3 regions of the Paenarthrobacter sp. MSM-2-10-13 genome follow, and region 1 is predicted to be linked to each of the others. Evidence: riboswitches for the same ligand, from Rfam matches in the RefSeq annotation. Region 1 holds a riboswitch; each other region holds the start of a gene.

Region 1 (5,691 bases):
CTCGTCGTTGATCTCAAACAGGCCTGATGGTGGGGTGATGAGGATGTAGCCTTCCTCGACGTTGACCTCGGGAACGATTTCATCGACGAAGGGAATGAGGATTTCCTTGCCATCGGCAGCCTCGACCGTCAGCAGGTCCTGGACTGGAAGGGTGGTGAGAGCAGCTACTTTGCCCACTACCTGCGAGCCAACGCGGGCCTCCAGGCCAACCAGCTCATGCTCGTACCAGCCCTCGTCGTCGTCTTCGTCGTCTAGTTCCTCGGTTTCGATGAAGAGCTTCGCTCCCCGGATGACCTCGGCAGCATTGCGGTCGGCAATTTCTTCGAAGCCAAGCAGGAGGATGTCCTTATTCCACCGGGCACTGCGGATGGTCAATGGGCCAGCGGAGGCGGGCTCCACAACGAACTCGGTTCCAGCGACGAAACGCTCGGAGGGCGCGTCGGTGAGTACCTGCACCGTTACCTCGCCGCGAATACCGTGCGGTTTGCCGATCCGGGCCACCTGGAGCTGCATGGGTTCCTCTGAATTCTTATAGTGCCTGCGCCGCGCGGCGGCAATGACAGGAAATTGTGGATAAAGCAATCCGGCCCCTCCACCATATTCGGTGAAGGGGCCGGATCTAAGACAAGTAGTGCTGAGCGCGTTACCGGCGACGGTCGGTGTCGACGACGTCGACCCTGACCTGCTCGCCACCGGCCAAGGCTGCAACCACGGTGCGCAATGCACGCGCGGTGCGTCCCTGTCGGCCGATCACCCGTCCGAGGTCCTCCTGGTGAACTCGCACCTCGAGGGATTCCCCGCGGCGGTTGTTCTTGGCACTGACCTTGACATCCTCAGGGCTGTCAACGATCCCACGGACCAAGTGCTCGAGCGCTTCTGCCAGCAACTTACTCAGCCTCGGTGGTCTCTGCTTCAGCCTCGGCCGGAGCTTCGGCTTCGTCCTTCTTGGCCTTCTTGGTGATGGCTTCCGGAATGATAACGGAACCCTTCTCCGGGGCTACGAAGGCTTCCTTCGGAGCTTTGGTCTTCAGGGTGCCTTCCTGGCCCGGCAGGCCCTTGAACTTCTGCCAGTCACCGGTGATCTTGAGGATCGCGGCAACCTGCTCAGTGGGCTGGGCACCAACGGAAAGCCAGTACTGGGCGCGCTCGGAAGCGACCTCGATGTACGACGGCTCTTCGGTGGGGTGGTACTTGCCGATTTCTTCAATGGCACGGCCATCGCGCTTGGCGCGGGCATCCATGACGACGATGCGGTAGTACGGTGCGCGCATCTTACCGAGGCGCTTAAGGCGAATCTTTACGGCCACTTTTGTGGTCACTCCTGTTTCTGAAACGAGGTTGAACCCGACGTTCTGCACCCGTGGGGCGGGCCGTACTAGACGGTTCGAAGGACAAGATACGAGCACGGAGAGAGGGGCCGCACCGATCGAGTACCTGTCTATTGTGCCAGATGCCCGGAGCAAATACGACTCCGGTCCCCCTACCCGGCGTGTTCTTGCCCACTCCCGCGGTTGATGGTGCAGCCTGAGGCGAACAGGGGCGTCATTCGGACCAGACGTAAAGCCCGGCGCGCTCCGCCTTCTCGACGTCCGTCGCGAGGGCAGCCAACTGCTGGACATACTGGCGCGATTGCGCGGCATCGAAAGGCATATCGTCCTGTTCAGCCCATGCAGCGGCAACGTCGTCAAGAACGTTGGCGTCGCCTTCGCTCTCATAGGTGAGCAGTTCGGCAAGGGCCCGCACCATGGCTTCAGGGACACCCAGGAGGGCGTCGCTTGTGACGTCAACCAGGGCAAGCTCGTAGTCAGCTCCGGCGGCGTGAACAGCCTGTCCTGCGAGGTCGCCCAGTTGTTCGACTTCGAAATCGGTGATGCCGTCAATCCGAACGGCCGGGCCGGTTACACCTGCACCCTTCTCCAAGGCTGCAGCCCGCTTGAGCGCTTCATCGTGGGTGGCTACAAAAACTTCGGCAAAGCCCATGGAAAGTACTCTCATTCCTTCGTGCTGACGGGGCGGCGGCACAGGATCCCGGAGGTTCCGTGCCGTCATGCCAAGCCTAGTGCAGCCGGGGGCGCGGACTGGTCCTCAGCGCACGGTGACGCGCAGCTTGTTCCGCCAAGGATCATCAAAGCGCAGCTCGGCACCGGTATGGTGGCTCTGCACACCGGCAACCTTGAGGCGATCAGCAAGCGCGGCCACGTCATCGGCGCCGGGGACTTGAATCAGGACCTCCCCCAGGCCCAGCGTGTCCTTTCGCGGGCCCGCTCCACGGCTGTTCCAGACGTTCATGGCCATGTGGTGGTGGTAGCCGCCCGCGGAGACGAAAAGCGCCTGGCCGTGCCAGCCTGCGGTGCGCTCGAAGCCCAGGGTTTCAACGTAGAACTTTTGCGCGGTCTCCACGTCACCCACCTGCAGGTGAACGTGCCCGACGCCGGCCGCCGACTCACGCTGCCCGGTCACGGCAGCTTCACTCAGGTGCTGCTGCAGGAATCGCTGCGGCGGGAGAGCAACGTTGTCCATGACAACGTTCTTGCCATCCCACTTCCAGAGGTCACGGGGCTTGTCGTAGTACAGCTCAATGCCGTTGCCTTCGGGGTCGGTGAAGTAGAACGCTTCACTGACCAAATGATCGGCGCTGCCTGCGAACGCGCGGGGTTCGTATTCGGCTGCCGTGGCAATGGTGGCGGCCAATGAGGGCTGGTCCTCGAACAGAATGGCCGTGTGGAACAGGCCGGCTTCGCCCCGACCCGGAATCTGCAGGCCAGCCGCGGGAGCGAGGTGGACGACCGGCTTGCCGACACGCCCCAAATACAGCCCGCCGTCTTGCTCGGCCACCACGTCCAGGCCAAGGGCCCGCTGGTAGTAGTCACTCATGACCTTCATGTCGCCCACCTTGAGCATGACGGTGCCCATGGTGAGTTCGGCAGGCAGAAGATCCTGGCTGGATGATGAGGTCATGTGAAGCTCCCGGTTCCGAGGTGGCCGCTTATCGGCACCTTCTTACCTATCTAAATTACTTGAAGCTTCAATTTATTCCTAACGCACCACGTTCCCCCGAATCACGATGTGCCGGAGTTCGTCCATAGTCCGCAGCTGACGCCGCGGATCCTCACTGCAGAGCACGACGTCGGCGCTGGCCCCTTCACTGATGCCCTCGGCTCCCAGCCACGCACGGGCACCCCAGGATGCGGCGTTCAGGACCGCAGCCGGCGGAAGGCCGGCGTCGTGCAGTTCCTTCATCTCCTCCGCAATCCGACCGTGCCTGATGACGCTGCCGGCATCAGTCCCGGCATACATCGAAACCCCCGCTTCGAAGGCCGACAACACACGCTCATGGCGACGCTCCCACAGACGCAGCATGTGATCCGCGTACTTCGGAAACTTTGGCTCTGCCTGCGCGGCAATATCGGGAAAGGTAGCGATATTGACCAGCGTGGGAACAATCGGCACCGACTGCTCCACCAAGCGGGGAAGGTGCCTCGGGAGGAGACCGGTAGCGTGCTCAATGCAATCGATATTGGCATCGAGCATGTCGTCAATGGTGTCCTCAGCGAAACAGTGAGCCGTGACCCTGGCACCTTCATCATGTGCCGCTGAGATGGCATCCTTCACGGTCCTGGCCGGGAAGGAAACCGCGAGGTCACCGACGTCGCGATCTATCCAATCGCCCACTAGTTTCACCCAGCCATCGCCGTCCCGGGCTTCCTTTCGTACGGTCTCAACCAGTTCAGCGGGCTCAATTTCATGCCCCAAGCCGCGGAGGTACCGCCGGCTCCGCGCAATATGCCGGCCTGAACGGATCAAGCGGGGCAAGTCCGATCGCTGCTGTACCCAGCGGGTGTCCGAGGGCGATCCGCAATCGCGGATTAACAGCGTCCCGGCGTCGAGGTCTGCTTGGGCTTGGGCCAGCGTGGCGTGCTCATCAACGGCTCCTCCAACACCGAGTCCGACATGGCAGTGAGCGTCAACCGAACCCGGCAGGACCCAACCGTCCAGCACTCTGTCCGGCGCAGAAGCGGGACGCTGGAACGTCAAGGTGCCGTCCACTGACCATAGCCCCTGGCGCTCTTCGTCCGCCGAGACGAGCACGGGTCCACTGAATTCGATGATGTTGGCCATGGCAAAAGCGTAGCCGGGGTGGCATGGCAGAGCCGGTTCCCACCATGTGACTGGGCGGTGGTTCGTAGCTGTGGTAGCTTCGTCTACGACCACACGGGAGCCCTTGCAGGGGCTGAGATCGGACTGATGCAGTCTGCGACCGTTGAACCTGTCCGGGTAATGCCGGCGAAGGAAGTGAGTATTCCCTTGAGCACCGCAGAAACACAGCACAGCCCTGTCCAAAATCAGTTCGGCATGGACCAAAAACAGTCCGTCACGCAATCGTTGCAGTCCCACTCGTTGGCGTGGCTGGAAGATCCGGACAACGGCATACGCGTCCCCGTCACCGCGATCGCCTTGGAGCCCTCCCCCAACGGGCTAGCCAATCCACCTTTGCAGGTTTACCGAACAGCAGGCCCAGGCAGCGATCCGGTGGTGGGGTTGGAGCCGTTCCGTGCACCGTGGATCGAAGCCCGCGGAGATACGGAAGCCTATTCCGGTCGGCAGCGGAACCTGCTCGACGACGGCAAGTCCGCGGTCCGGCGTGGGGCAGCGTCAGCGGAGTGGAAGGGCGCGCAACCCGTGCCGCGCCGCGCCGTGGAAGGTAGGACTGTCACGCAGATGCACTACGCGAAGCAGGGAGTTGTGACTCCTGAAATGCAGTTCGTCGCCTTGCGGGAGAACTGCGATGTTGAACTCGTCCGCAGCGAAGTTGCCGCGGGAAGGGCGATCATCCCGAACAACATCAACCACCCCGAATCCGAACCAATGATCATCGGCAAAGCTTTCCTGGTCAAGATCAACGCCAACATCGGAAACTCAGCGGTCACCAGCTCCATCGCCGAGGAAGTGGACAAGCTGCAGTGGGCTGCCAAGTGGGGCGCTGACACGGTGATGGATCTCTCCACGGGGGACGACATCCACACGACGCGTGAATGGATCATCCGCAACTCACCTGTTCCGATCGGAACAGTCCCTATCTATCAGGCCCTTGAAAAGGTTAACGGCGAGGCCAACAAGCTGACGTGGGAAATCTTCCGCGATACCGTCATTGAGCAATGCGAGCAAGGCGTGGACTATATGACCATCCATGCGGGCGTTTTGCTGAGGTACGTGCCGTTGACCGCCAACCGGGTCACGGGCATCGTATCCCGCGGCGGCTCCATCATGGCCGGGTGGTGCCTTGCCCACCACCAGGAGAACTTCCTCTACACGCACTTTGACGAGCTCTGCGAAATCTTTGCCCGGTACGATGTCGCGTTCTCCTTGGGAGACGGGCTGCGTCCCGGTTCCATTGCGGACGCAAACGACGCCGCGCAGTTCGCCGAGTTGGACACCCTAGCAGAGCTGACGCAGCGGGCGTGGGAGTTCGACGTCCAGGTGATGGTGGAAGGCCCCGGGCACATTCCTTTCCATTTGGTGCGGGAGAATGTGGAGCGCCAGCAGGAGCTGTGCAAGGGTGCGCCGTTCTACACACTGGGTCCACTGGTTACCGACATCGCACCCGGCTATGACCACATCACCTCGGCCATCGGCGCCACGGAAATTGCGCGCTACGGCACTGCAATGCTGTGCTACGTAACCCCCAAGGAG
Region 2 (5,691 bases), 140 kb from region 1:
TGTGGGACGGTCACCGATGTCCGCGACGCGGATGTCAGTCCCGCGGGGCGTTGCGAGGAGTTCAGCGCCAGCCATCATGGTGGGCTCCCAGTCGAACACCACGCCATCGTCTTCACCGATGACCACGGTGTCGCCGGGCTTGGCGCCAACCTTGAACAGCTCAGTTTCCACACCAAGCTTGGCAAGACGATCGGCAAGGTAGCCAATGGCTTCCTCGTTGGTGAAGTCAGTCTGCTTGACCCAGCGCACAGGCTTTTCACCCAATACGCGGAACAGGGGCTCGAGGTTCTTCTCCTCGCGGCGGATCTTGAATCCGGACTCGTTGACGGCGCGCGGACGCAGGACGGGAGGTGCCACCTTGGGAGGCGCGGTCTGCACGGCGTTACGTGCTGCTTGGACGATCTCAGCCATGGCAAAGCCGAGCTGACGCAAACCTTCGTGGCTTGTTGCCGAGACTTCAAAAACTCGGTATCCGCGGGCTTCAAGGTCCGGACGGACGAACTCGGCCATATCCTTGCCGTCAGGAAGATCCACCTTGTTGAGGACTACCAACTTGGGGCGCTCATTCAGTGGCACCACTTCACCGTCAACGCCGGCATAGCTCATGTCTACCGCGTACTTCTCGAGTTCGGCTTCGATGATTGCGAGGTCGGAAAGGGGATCACGGTCTGATTCAAGGGTTCCGCAATCAAGGACGTGAACCAGCGCAGCGCAGCGCTCTACGTGCCGCAGGAAGTTATGGCCCAGGCCCTTGCCTTCGCTGGCGCCTTCGATCAGACCAGGAACATCGGCGATGGTGAAGCGCACGTCGCCGGCCTGCACCACGCCAAGGTTGGGAATGAGGGTGGTGAAGGGATAGTCGGCAATCTTGGGCCGGGCAGCAGACATGGCCGCAATGAGGCTCGACTTACCGGCAGAGGGGAAACCGACCAAGGCGATGTCTGCGATGGACTTCAGTTCCAGGACGATGTCACTGGATTCACCTTCGATGCCCAGCAGGGCAAAGCCCGGCGCCCGGCGCTTCTGCGATGAAAGGGATGCGTTGCCGAGGCCGCCTTGGCCACCGGCGGCCGCAATGTACTCAGTGCCCTCGCCAACGAGGTCAGCCAGGACTTCGCCGTCCTTGGTCTTGACCACGGTGCCATCGGGCACGGGAAGAATCAGGGTTTCACCGTTCTTGCCGCCTCGCCAGTCACCCATGCCTGGGCCGCCGTTGGTGGCGTGGCGGTGGGGAGCGTGGTGGTAGTCGAGCAGCGTTGTGGTCTGGGCGGAGACGCGAAGGATGACATCGCCACCGTTGCCGCCGTTGCCGCCGTCAGGGCCGCCGAGGGGCTTGAACTTCTCACGCTTGACAGAGACACAGCCGTGGCCGCCGGTTCCGCCGGATACGTGCAGGACTACCCGGTCTACAAAGCTCGCCACGTGGATCTCCTCAGTTGCTGTCTTACAGCGTTTGTTGCTGTTGCCAGCGCTGTTGCAAAAACCAGTGCGCTACGGCGCCCTAGTCGATTGTAATGCGGTTAAAAGAACGGTGGAGCGGGCCGTTTGGCCCGCTCCACCGGTTCAGAACTTGTTGTTACTCTGCAGCTGCAGCAGCAACAATGTTCACTACGCGACGGCCGCGGCGAGTACCAAACTCAACCGCACCGGCCTGCAGTGCGAACAGGGTGTCGTCGCCACCGCGACCGACGCCTGCACCCGGGTGGAAGTGGGTTCCACGCTGGCGAACGATGATCTCGCCAGCGGAAACTACCTGACCACCGAAACGCTTGACGCCCAGGTACTGAGCGTTGGAGTCACGACCGTTGCGAGTGGAACTCGCGCCTTTTTTGTGTGCCATGTGAAATGCCTGCCTCTAAATTTCTGGGGAAACTGAAAAACCTGAACAGCGGTAACGAAAGTTACGCGATGCTGGTGATCTTGATCTTGGTCAGTTCCTGACGGTGACCCTGACGCTTCCGGTAGCCGGTCTTGTTCTTGAACTTCTGGATGACGATCTTCGGACCACGGAGGTCTTCGAGGATCTCAGCCGTGACCTTGACGTTGGCCAGTTCCGCAGCAGCGGAAGTGACCTTGTCGCCGTCAACCAGGAGCAATGCGGGCAGCTCAAGCGTGCTACCGGCTCCACCGGGGACGCGGTTCAGCGTTACGTAGTCTCCAACGGAAACTTTTTCTTGGCGGCCGCCTGCGCGGACAATCGCGTACACCACTTGGGTACTCACTTCTCTCGACGTTTATTACAAAATTTGCGTGCGGAACCTTGAACCGGAATCAGGCCTGGTTCGCGCTGTGCCTCAACGCCGTGGACTTCTGATCGAAGCCCGCGAGTCATCCCATGAACAATTCCAAGGGGCATAACCCAAGTGTTGGCGTAAGCACCGAAGATCAAGATTACGCTAGTTTGACCTTCGTCTGCAAATGAGGCCGAGTCCGGAGGCTACCTCGTGACTTGCGTCACCAGTTGATACGGACTCTCCCGGCACCGTGCCCATACAGCCTACCGTGTTTGCGCGAGATTAACGCGATTCGGCCAGCGACGCGCGGAAGTGTCCCCGCAATCGCATCGAATCCGCCCAAGGGAACCCTGCCAAAGTGACGCCCGGCAAACTCAGGCAAACAGCCTGGGAGCATCGAAGAATGCGGTCTCGTAACGGCAGGACTGGGTGAAGGCCTCCATCATCGCGGCCCTCTCCGTATCAGAAGCCGCGACCGCCGCAGCATCCGTGAGGCTGATCGCTTTCCGCGTTGCCGCGGCGAAGTCCTCGTCAGCGTAGGTCGTCAGCCAGTCGGCATACGCATGGTCCGCCGCGGCGCCCGCATTCAGGTAATTGGCATGGAGCTGCCGCCCCACCTCCGCGTACAACCAGAAGCAAGGAAGTATTGCGGCGAGAACCACGGCGTAACTGCCGGAAGCGGACGTTGCCAGCAAATGGTCCACGTAGGACTTGGTGACCGGCCCCAGTGCGGTCGGCGCTTCACGGCTGCTTAGCCACGTCCTGTGCAACTCCGACTCTACCTCCAGGCATTGCTGCGATGACCTGGCCCAGAACAGTTGCTCTTCTTCCGTGGGGGCCAGGGCGCCGGCACGTGCCAAGACCCGGGAGTACCCGTTGAGGTAGATCGCATCCTGGGCGAGGTAGTAAGTGAAATCACGTTCAAGGAGTTCGCCGGATTGGAGTTGCTGAATAAAGGGAAGTCCATGAATGGATTCGAGTTCCGGAACGGCCGCCTCCCACAAAGCCGCAGCGAAGGCGCCCGGGGCTGACGCTCGCTGGAGGTGATGGAAGTGATGCACCGGACCGTTCCCCCGGCCTACCTGGAGTTCCGCCGAGGCTGTCAAAGCTCCGAGTAGCCAGGGCTTTACTTCCCGCAGTGATGTTTCCCAGTTGCCCGTGCGGGCCTGGACGGTGGCCAGGGCGGACGAAAGAGAGCAACCTGTTCCGTGGCTGTTGCGCGTCGCCACGCGGGGACCTGATACCTCCACAACATCCCGTGACAAAAGCCCTGTGGTGTTCACCAAGGCATCCGGGCATTCCGGGCCCGGCAAGTGGCCACCCTTGACCAGAACTGTGTTTCCGTACTCCGCAGCAAGCCGCTTGCCTTGCTCCAGTGCCGAAGCCCAGTCTGCTGCCTCAGGCTCCCCCAGCAGCATGGCAAGCTCAGGAACATTGGGAGTAATGAGGTGGGCAAGGGGTAGCAGTGAACGCAGGGCATTCTCCGCGGACTCCCGCAGCAGCCGGTCGCCACTGGTGGCCACCATCACCGGATCAAGAACCACGACGGCGGGGCGCACCTCTTCGAGCCAGTCCCGGACCTGGGCAATGACGGCAGCATCGCCGAGCATTCCGATCTTGACGGCATCAACGATGATGTCGCCGCTAATTGCTTCCAGTTGTTGACGCAGGAAATGCGCCGGAGGGACGTGGACTGCGCTCACCCCCACTGTGTTTTGCGCGGTGAGAGCCGTAATGGCAGCCATGCCGTACCCACCCAACGCTGCAATGCTCTTCAGGTCCGCCTGAATTCCGGCACCGCCGGAAGGGTCCGAACCGGCAATAGTGAGAACGCGCGGGACCTGGCGGGCTGACGTGTGAGCGTCCAGCGGGTATACCGAGTGGAGCGGGTACACAGATGAATGTAGTGATGCAGCCATGAGGACATCCCTTCGCCGGTGCTAACCGGACAGGTTCAACGGGTCTGGATCTCAGCCGGGCCCATCGCCCGGCACCCCGTGTCAGTCCCCTAGCCTAGCCGGGAAGCCTGGTGCTGCAGGTACCGAACCATCCGGGAGCCCGGATGTGACCGTGGAACGCGTCCCCCGCCAAGGATTCAAGGCAACGCGAAAGGGCCCTGCGCTACCGCCGGAGGCAGGTAGCGCAGGGCCCTTTCAGCCGATGTTGGCCGCGGAGAGCGGCTCGGCCGTGACTAAAGCTCCGAGGCTGGAACCCCGACTCCTAGAATGATGGGCTCGGAGGCCGGCGCCTTCTTGACTGGCTCCACGGGCGCCTTGGCCTCATGGGACGAGCCCTGGGGGGCCGAGGCCGTCACCACATGGTGCTCGACGCTGGTTTCATTGGCCGCACCCTGAGCCCGGCTGGCACTGCGGTTGCGACGACCACGACGACCCCGCGGAGATGCCGAAGCCTCAGGATCTTCCTCAACCCGCGCCGGTGCGTCAGCCTTCCGGGCCACAGCAGGCTCCTGTACGGCCAGCGGAGCGGGTTGTTCCTCAGATGCCGGAGCGGCGCCAAGGTGGGAGAACGCTTCCGCCAGGAGGTCCAGGCTCATGGCAGGCTTGTTTGCCTGCGGTTCCTCGTGATGCTCCACGAACGGCAACGCAACTTCTTCTCCGCCGAAGCGCAGGACCGGAGTGGACCTGGCTTCCTGGGCGGCTGCATCGCGGTTGGCGGCTTCATGTGCTGATGCCCCCGCTTCGTTGCCGGCTGAGGTTCCGGATCCGGCGTCGGCCGTCCCTTGGTGTTGGCCGGCCGCCCGTGCCTGCTCTTCTGCACGGTGAACTTCGTCGTCGTGCAGGTGCGCGGCGTGCGCCGCAGCGGCAATGGTTGCCAGGGCAGCCCTGGTGGCCTCCGCCTTGGCCTGCCGGGCAGGATCCTGCGGTTCAGTCGGGGTCGCGGGGGCAACCGGGGTAGTCGTCGTCGTATGGACCTGTGCAGGGGTTTCGGCTACGGCCTGTCCCCCACCCTTCCCGCGGCGGCGTTTGCGTTCCGTCCGTGCAGCGGGCTGCTGTACCTCGGAGTGCGGGCGGTGTTGCTCGGCTGCCACCACGTTGGCGCGCCGGTGTTCAACGGGCTCGTCGTGCGTGACAACGCCCCGGCCGGCGCAGTGCTCGCACTGCTCACCGAATACCTCAAGAAGGCCGGTGCCCATGCGCTTACGTGTCATCTGGACCAAGCCCAGGGACGTCACCTCGGCCACTTGGTGCTTGGTGCGGTCCCGGCCCAGGCACTCCACCATGCGTCGCAGGACGAGGTCGCGGTTGGATTCGAGGACCATGTCGATGAAGTCGATGACGATGATGCCGCCGATGTCGCGCAGACGGAGCTGGCGCACCACTTCCTCGGCCGCTTCAAGGTTGTTTTTGGTGACCGTTTCTTCAAGGTTTCCACCGCTGCCGGTGAATTTGCCGGTGTTGACGTCCACCACAGTCATGGCCTCGGTACGGTCGATGAC
Region 3 (5,691 bases), on a different contig from region 1:
GCGTGCTGTTGGGTTTGATGTTGCTGGCCAACGCCACCAACATTCTCATCCTGAGCACCGGAGGGTATGCAGGCCTTGCGCCGCTGTTCAGCAAGGAAACGGCCCCGGAGGCATACAGTGATCCTCTGCCGCAGGCACTGATCCTGACGTCGATTGTCATTTCCTTCGCGGTGACGGCCTTCATGTTGGGCATTATCTACCGCACGTGGGTCCTGGCTCGTCAGGATGAGATCCAGGATGACCTTGAAGACGTTCGCGTGGCGAAGACGCCGAGCTTCGATGCCGAGGACGATGCCATCGTGCCGCTGGAAACCTCGGAGTTCGCGGTCACCCCGGCCAGCCCGGCGGATCGTGACAAACCGGACGCCACAGAGACCCCCAACACGGCAACAACCCGGGAAGGAGGCAGCGCGTGAATCTCGCGAACCTGTCGCCGCTAGCTGTCCTCCTACCAATTCTGGGTGCTGCCCTGGCGTTTCTGCTGATCCGCCACCACTCCGCCCAGAGGGTGGTGAGCATCGGCATTCTCAGTGCAACCCTCCTGCTCGAGTGCCTGCTCCTGATCTCCGTATGGGATGGGGGCACCACCTCGGTCACTTTGGGCGGATGGCTGCCCCCGTGGGGTGTGGTCCTGGTAGTGGACCAGTTCTCCTCGCTCATGCTGGTGGTCTCCACCGTGGTGAGCCTTGCGGTGCTCATCTATGCAACGGGTCAGGGTATGGCCGACGGTGACCAGGAAGCGCCGGTCTCAATCTTCCACCCCACCTATCTGATCCTGGTGGCGGGCGTGTCCAACGCCTTCCTCACCGGTGACCTCTTCAACCTCTATGTCGGTTTCGAGATCCTGCTGACAGCAAGCTACGTGCTGATGACGCTGGGCGGTACGGGCCCGCGTATACGGGCCGGTGTCACGTATGTGGTGGTTTCCGTGGTCTCGTCCGTACTGTTCCTCATTGCGATCGCCATGATCTATGGAGCCACCGGAACCATCACCATGGCGGACCTGGCCATCAAGCTGGCCGAGCTGGACCAGGGCACCCAGAACCTCCTGCATGTGATGCTATTGGTGGCGTTCGGCATCAAGGCCGCAGTCTTCCCACTGTCTTTCTGGCTTCCTGACTCCTATCCAACTGCTCCCGCCCCAGTCACCGCCGTGTTCGCAGGATTGCTGACAAAGGTGGGTGTCTACGCGATGGTCCGGACAGAGACGCTCTTGTTCCCAGGGGACACGCTGAACGTCCCACTGATGGTGGTGGCGCTACTGACCATGATTGTCGGAATTCTGGGTGCCTTGGCCCAGAGCGACATTAAACGTCTGCTGTCCTTTACCTTGGTGAGCCACATCGGTTACATGGTGTTTGGCCTGGCCATGAGCTCAGTGGCAGGTTTGGGCGCCGCGGTCTTCTACGTAGCCCACCACATCACCGTCCAGACCAGTTTGTTCCTGGTCACCGGCCTCATTGAGCGGCGTGGTGGCAGCTCGTCCATAGACCGCTTGGGTGGCTTGGCCAAGCTCTCCCCGCTGCTGGCCTTGTTGTTCTTTATCCCCGCAATGAACCTGGCGGGCATTCCGCCGTTCTCCGGTTTCCTTGGAAAGCTGGGGTTGCTGCAAGCAGGTGTGGAGCTGGGGACGCCGTTGGCGATCACGTTGGTGGTGGGCGGCGTGGTCACCAGCCTGCTGACACTGCTGGCGATCGCCCGTGTCTGGAACAGGGCGTTCTGGCGCAGGCCCGAGGACGCTGAGTATCCGGACCCCGTGCTAAAAACGCCCGGGAACGTGGGAGTACTTCCACGGACCATGGTGGGATCCACAGCTGGACTGGTGGTGTTCGGCGTGGCATTGACCGTCTTTGCAGGCCCGTTGTTCAAGGTCGCTGACGGCTCCGCAGGAATCATGCTGGACCGTTCGGCCTATATTCACTCGGTCCTCGGAGATTCGGTTGTGGTGCCGCCGCTGGTTCGAAGGGATGACGTGCAGACGGGGGATGCCAAATGAGCCGTAAACCGATCTCGTTCCGCACGGAGCTGCCGCTGCTCATCTGGTTGGTGATCGTATGGGGTGCCCTGTGGCGGGACTTCAGCCCCGGGAATCTCCTGTTTGGCGCCTTGATTGCCGTGCTGGTGGCCAAGTTCTTCTACCTTCCGCCCGTCGAGCTCAGCGGCAGGTTCAACATTCTTCGCGCCATTCCCTTTGCGCTGATGTTCCTCGCCAAAGTGGTGGCAGCGAGCTTCCTGGTGCTGTACCTGGCTGTAGCAAAAGGGCCCAAGGTCCGCAGCGCCGTCGTCGCCGTTCCGTTGCGGAGCCATTCCGACCTCATGGTGACGGCCACCGGCCACGTGATCTCGTTGATCCCAGGCTCCCTGGTGGTGGAGGTGGACCGCTCCACTTCCACGCTGTACCTGCACGCACTGAACATTTATGAAGAGGCGGATATCGACAAAATTCGTCAGGAAACCCAAGACATCGAAGCAGGATTGATCCGCATTATGGGTACACGCGAAGAAGTCGAGGCGCTCAAGGCCGAACAACGGCCCGGGCTGGAAGGGGCGGCGCTGTGAAGGAAGTAGTTCTGGTGGTTACCGCCGTCATCCTCAGCCTGGCGGCTGCAGGTGCGATTGTCCGCATCGCCGTCGGTCCGTCCCTTCTGGACCGTGTTCTGGCATCAGATGTTTTGCTGGCCATCCTGGGCGCTGCCTTGGCGATCGATATGGCGCTGAACAAGCACCTGAACAACCTGATGCTGCTGGTGGCTCTGGCAGTGATCGGGTTTATTGGCTCGGTGACCGTTGCCCGGTTTGTGGCCGAGCGAAGGGAACAGAGCAATGAATCCTGACGCTTCGGGCCTTGACTTCGTCGTTGATGCTGTCACCGCCGTGTTCCTGGTGGTGGGCGCGCTGATGTCCCTGGGCGCAGCCATTGGCTTGTTGAGGTTCCCGGACCTCATGAGCCGCATGCACGCAGCCACCAAACCGCAGGTCCTGGGTCTGTTCCTCATGCTGGCCGCGATCGGACTTCAGATGCGGACATGGTGGGTGTGGCCGGTTCTGTTGGTGGCATGGATCTTCCAGCTCCTCACAGCACCAGTGTCAGCGCACATGGTTGGCCGTTCCGCCTACCGCACCAAACATGGACACCGGGAGAAGCTCACCAAGGATGAACTGGAGGCCGTGGTCCAAAGGGCGGCTGCCGGCCAGGAACCGCGGAGCGACAGCTAGCAGCAGCAACAACGAACGCCGGGATCACCTGCAGGTGATCCCGGCGTCGTGGTTTGGATGCCTAGACGATGTCGTGGCTCTTGGCGAAGCGCGCGATGGCCCGCTGGGTGCCCCGGCTCGCCAGGACCTGGATGAGCGTGCTGACAAAGGCGGAGATCAAAGCGAAGGTCAAGGCCGAGCGCAGGCTGGTTTCTGCGTCGTCATGACCCAGGGGCGGCTTGTTGCCTGTCGCTTTTTCCCACCCTTTGTTGACGAGTTTGGTGCCCACAAAGCCTGCCCCGAGGCTCACTCCGGCACCGATCAGCTTAAAGAAGAGGTTCATGTCCCCAGCCTAGCTGGCTACACCCATCGCACGCGTTAGCGACGGTTTTCCCGCTCCTTAAGGAACGCTGCCATGGAGCCCACCGGCGCCAGCACCGGGACGACGCTGTGCTCGGCCGTCCAAACCTGGTCAACTGTTCCGAACCCGGCAAGTTCCTTGAGGAGGTAATAGGTTGGCGGCATCAACTTCAAAGTGCCGGCCGCTTCCGCTGCAAGAATCTCCGCCACAGGCATCCACAATGATTGCCAAGCCTCGGTTGTTTGGTGTTGGGGCGTAGCACCAGCTGTTGGCTTGGCAATGTAGAAGAAGGTGTCGAAGCGCTTGGGCATGTCTGTGGGCGTAATCCAGTTGGCCCACGGGCGGAGGTGTGCGGCTTCGATGGTGAGCCCGGCCTCCTCCTGAACCTCGCGGATGGCCGCAGTTAGTATTGTCCCGGCATTTCTCACGGCTTCGGCAGGATTCGCGCCCACGGAGCTCTGGTTCCACTCGGACGCGTGGCGTTGAAGCAATTCCGCCGGGTAGTCCCACCCGGACCCGTCCGCGGAGTCCACACGTCCTCCCGGGAAGACCACCATTCCGGCGGCGAAGTCCATGGTGCTGACCCTGTGTTGGACGAAGGCTTCGAGCCCGGAAGGGGCATCTCGGAGCAGGATGACGCTTGCAGCCAGACGTGGTTGGGGCACAGCGCTATGGGTGGTGGGAAGGTCCGTCATGAAGTGTGCCCCTTTGCCGCGGTGAAGTCTGCTGGTTCATTCTCTCAGGTCCCGTTGTGTGGCCCGGTGTGCAGGGAATGGTGTGGGTTTAGGGTGCAGAGTGGGCCTCGCAACGCGCACGGGGTTCAGCACTGGGCTCTACCGCGGCTGATTGTGACTGAATGCCGGCCAACGGACCAGCGCCCGCCACGGGCTCAGGTGTAAACTGAACCAGCCCATCAGGGCAGATTTGATAACGACAGGGGAGCGCCGCCGTCGGACTCTGCAGAGATGCAGGAGACGCGAGGGCGCTGAGAGTGCGGATAGCCGCAGACCCTCGAACCTGATCCGGTTAGTACCGGCGCAAGGGAGTCGAGCTTCTCAGAGTGTCCGGATCCGGGCGGCGCAGGCCAGCTGGATGACGGGTAGCACTTTCCCCTCCTGTAACCTCAGGAGGCAGAAAATGACCACGGTAAGCGTGAAGAAGACCAGTTATAACTGGCGTGTTGTAGACATTGTTGTGGCGGCTTTGATCGCCATTGCCGGCGGCGTGATTTTCTGGGCATGGTCCCAGGGCGCCGCACTGGTCTCCATCCCCATGAATGCGACGTATCCGCCGCTCACCGGTCTGATCGCCGGCGGCTGGATGATCCCTGCGGTCCTGGGCATGCTCATTATCCGCAAGCCGGGTGCAGCGCTGTTCTGCGAAGCTGTTGCCGCCACGGGCGAGCTCATCATGGGTTCGCAGTACGGCACCACTGTACTCATCTCCGGCATCCTGCAGGGCCTCGGCGCCGAGCTCATCTTCGCGGCCTTCCGGTACAAGAAGTTCAACCTGCCCACTGCTCTCCTTGCGGGCGCCGGCGCGGGCCTGTTCTGCGGCTTGAACGACTCCTTCCTGCCCTGGGGCTGGAACATCGCTTACGAGGCCATCGACAAGCTGGCCTACATCACCTTCACCACGATCTCCGGGGCGATCATCGCGGGCGCACTCTCGTGGATTGCGACGCGCGGGCTGGCCAAGACCGGGGTGCTGAGCTCCTTTGCCTCGCGCAAGGCCGCTTCGGAGCCAGTCTTCAACTGATGTCCGCCACACTTAGCGGCGCGGTGCAGCCTGCTGCCATCTCCGCCGAGGGCTGGGGGTGGCGGCATGCAGGCCGGGCCCAAGCTGCCATTGAGGGCCTGGACCTTCGGATTGAACCGGGGGAGCGCGTGCTGCTGCTGGGTCCTTCGGGTGCGGGCAAGTCCACGCTCCTGCATGCCCTTGCCGGGGTTCTGGGGGACGAGGAAGACGACTCGGATGAGACCGGCTCCCTGCTGATTGACGGCGTCGCGCCCCGCGAGCAGCGTGGCCGGGCCGGGCTGATGCAGCAGGACCCTGAGACACAGGTGGTCCTCTCGCGCGTGGGTGACGACGTCGCCTTCGGCGCGGAGAACCTCGCCGTCCCAAGGGACGAGATC

The links. A riboswitch is a leader RNA that binds a small molecule or an ion and turns the genes downstream of it on or off. The one in region 1 is predicted to bind thiamine pyrophosphate.
Region 2: it holds a riboswitch for thiamine pyrophosphate, as region 1 does, so the genes downstream of both, thiD (bifunctional hydroxymethylpyrimidine kinase/phosphomethylpyrimidine kinase) here and thiC (phosphomethylpyrimidine synthase ThiC) in region 1, are expected to answer to the same signal.
Region 3: it holds a riboswitch for thiamine pyrophosphate, as region 1 does, so the genes downstream of both, HAV21_RS14410 (ECF transporter S component) here and thiC (phosphomethylpyrimidine synthase ThiC) in region 1, are expected to answer to the same signal.

The regions. Positions count from the first base shown of each region.
Region 1 is NZ_JAAOXO010000001.1:682,225-687,915, reverse strand. It holds gene rimM (ribosome maturation factor RimM) at 1-513, opposite strand, end outside; gene HAV21_RS03200 (RNA-binding protein) at 644-886, opposite strand; gene rpsP (30S ribosomal protein S16) at 888-1,307, opposite strand; gene HAV21_RS03190 (hypothetical protein) at 1,543-1,995, opposite strand; gene HAV21_RS03185 (VOC family protein) at 2,086-2,958, opposite strand; gene HAV21_RS03180 (amidohydrolase family protein) at 3,037-4,119, opposite strand; TPP riboswitch at 4,203-4,310, shown strand; gene thiC (phosphomethylpyrimidine synthase ThiC) at 4,354-5,691, shown strand, end outside.
Region 2 is NZ_JAAOXO010000001.1:827,035-832,725, reverse strand. It holds gene obgE (GTPase ObgE) at 1-1,422, opposite strand, end outside; gene rpmA (50S ribosomal protein L27) at 1,577-1,840, opposite strand; gene rplU (50S ribosomal protein L21) at 1,902-2,210, opposite strand; gene thiD (bifunctional hydroxymethylpyrimidine kinase/phosphomethylpyrimidine kinase) at 2,609-4,153, opposite strand; TPP riboswitch at 4,144-4,242, opposite strand; gene HAV21_RS03995 (Rne/Rng family ribonuclease) at 4,426-5,691, opposite strand, start outside.
Region 3 is NZ_JAAOXO010000007.1:81,960-87,650, forward strand. It holds gene HAV21_RS14375 (Na(+)/H(+) antiporter subunit C) at 1-416, shown strand, start outside; gene HAV21_RS14380 (Na+/H+ antiporter subunit D) at 413-1,996, shown strand; gene HAV21_RS14385 (Na+/H+ antiporter subunit E) at 1,993-2,559, shown strand; gene HAV21_RS14390 (monovalent cation/H+ antiporter complex subunit F) at 2,556-2,834, shown strand; gene mnhG (monovalent cation/H(+) antiporter subunit G) at 2,824-3,216, shown strand; gene HAV21_RS14400 (DUF4235 domain-containing protein) at 3,278-3,538, opposite strand; gene HAV21_RS14405 (NUDIX domain-containing protein) at 3,574-4,251, opposite strand; TPP riboswitch at 4,482-4,618, shown strand; gene HAV21_RS14410 (ECF transporter S component) at 4,694-5,314, shown strand; gene HAV21_RS14415 (ABC transporter ATP-binding protein) at 5,314-5,691, shown strand, end outside.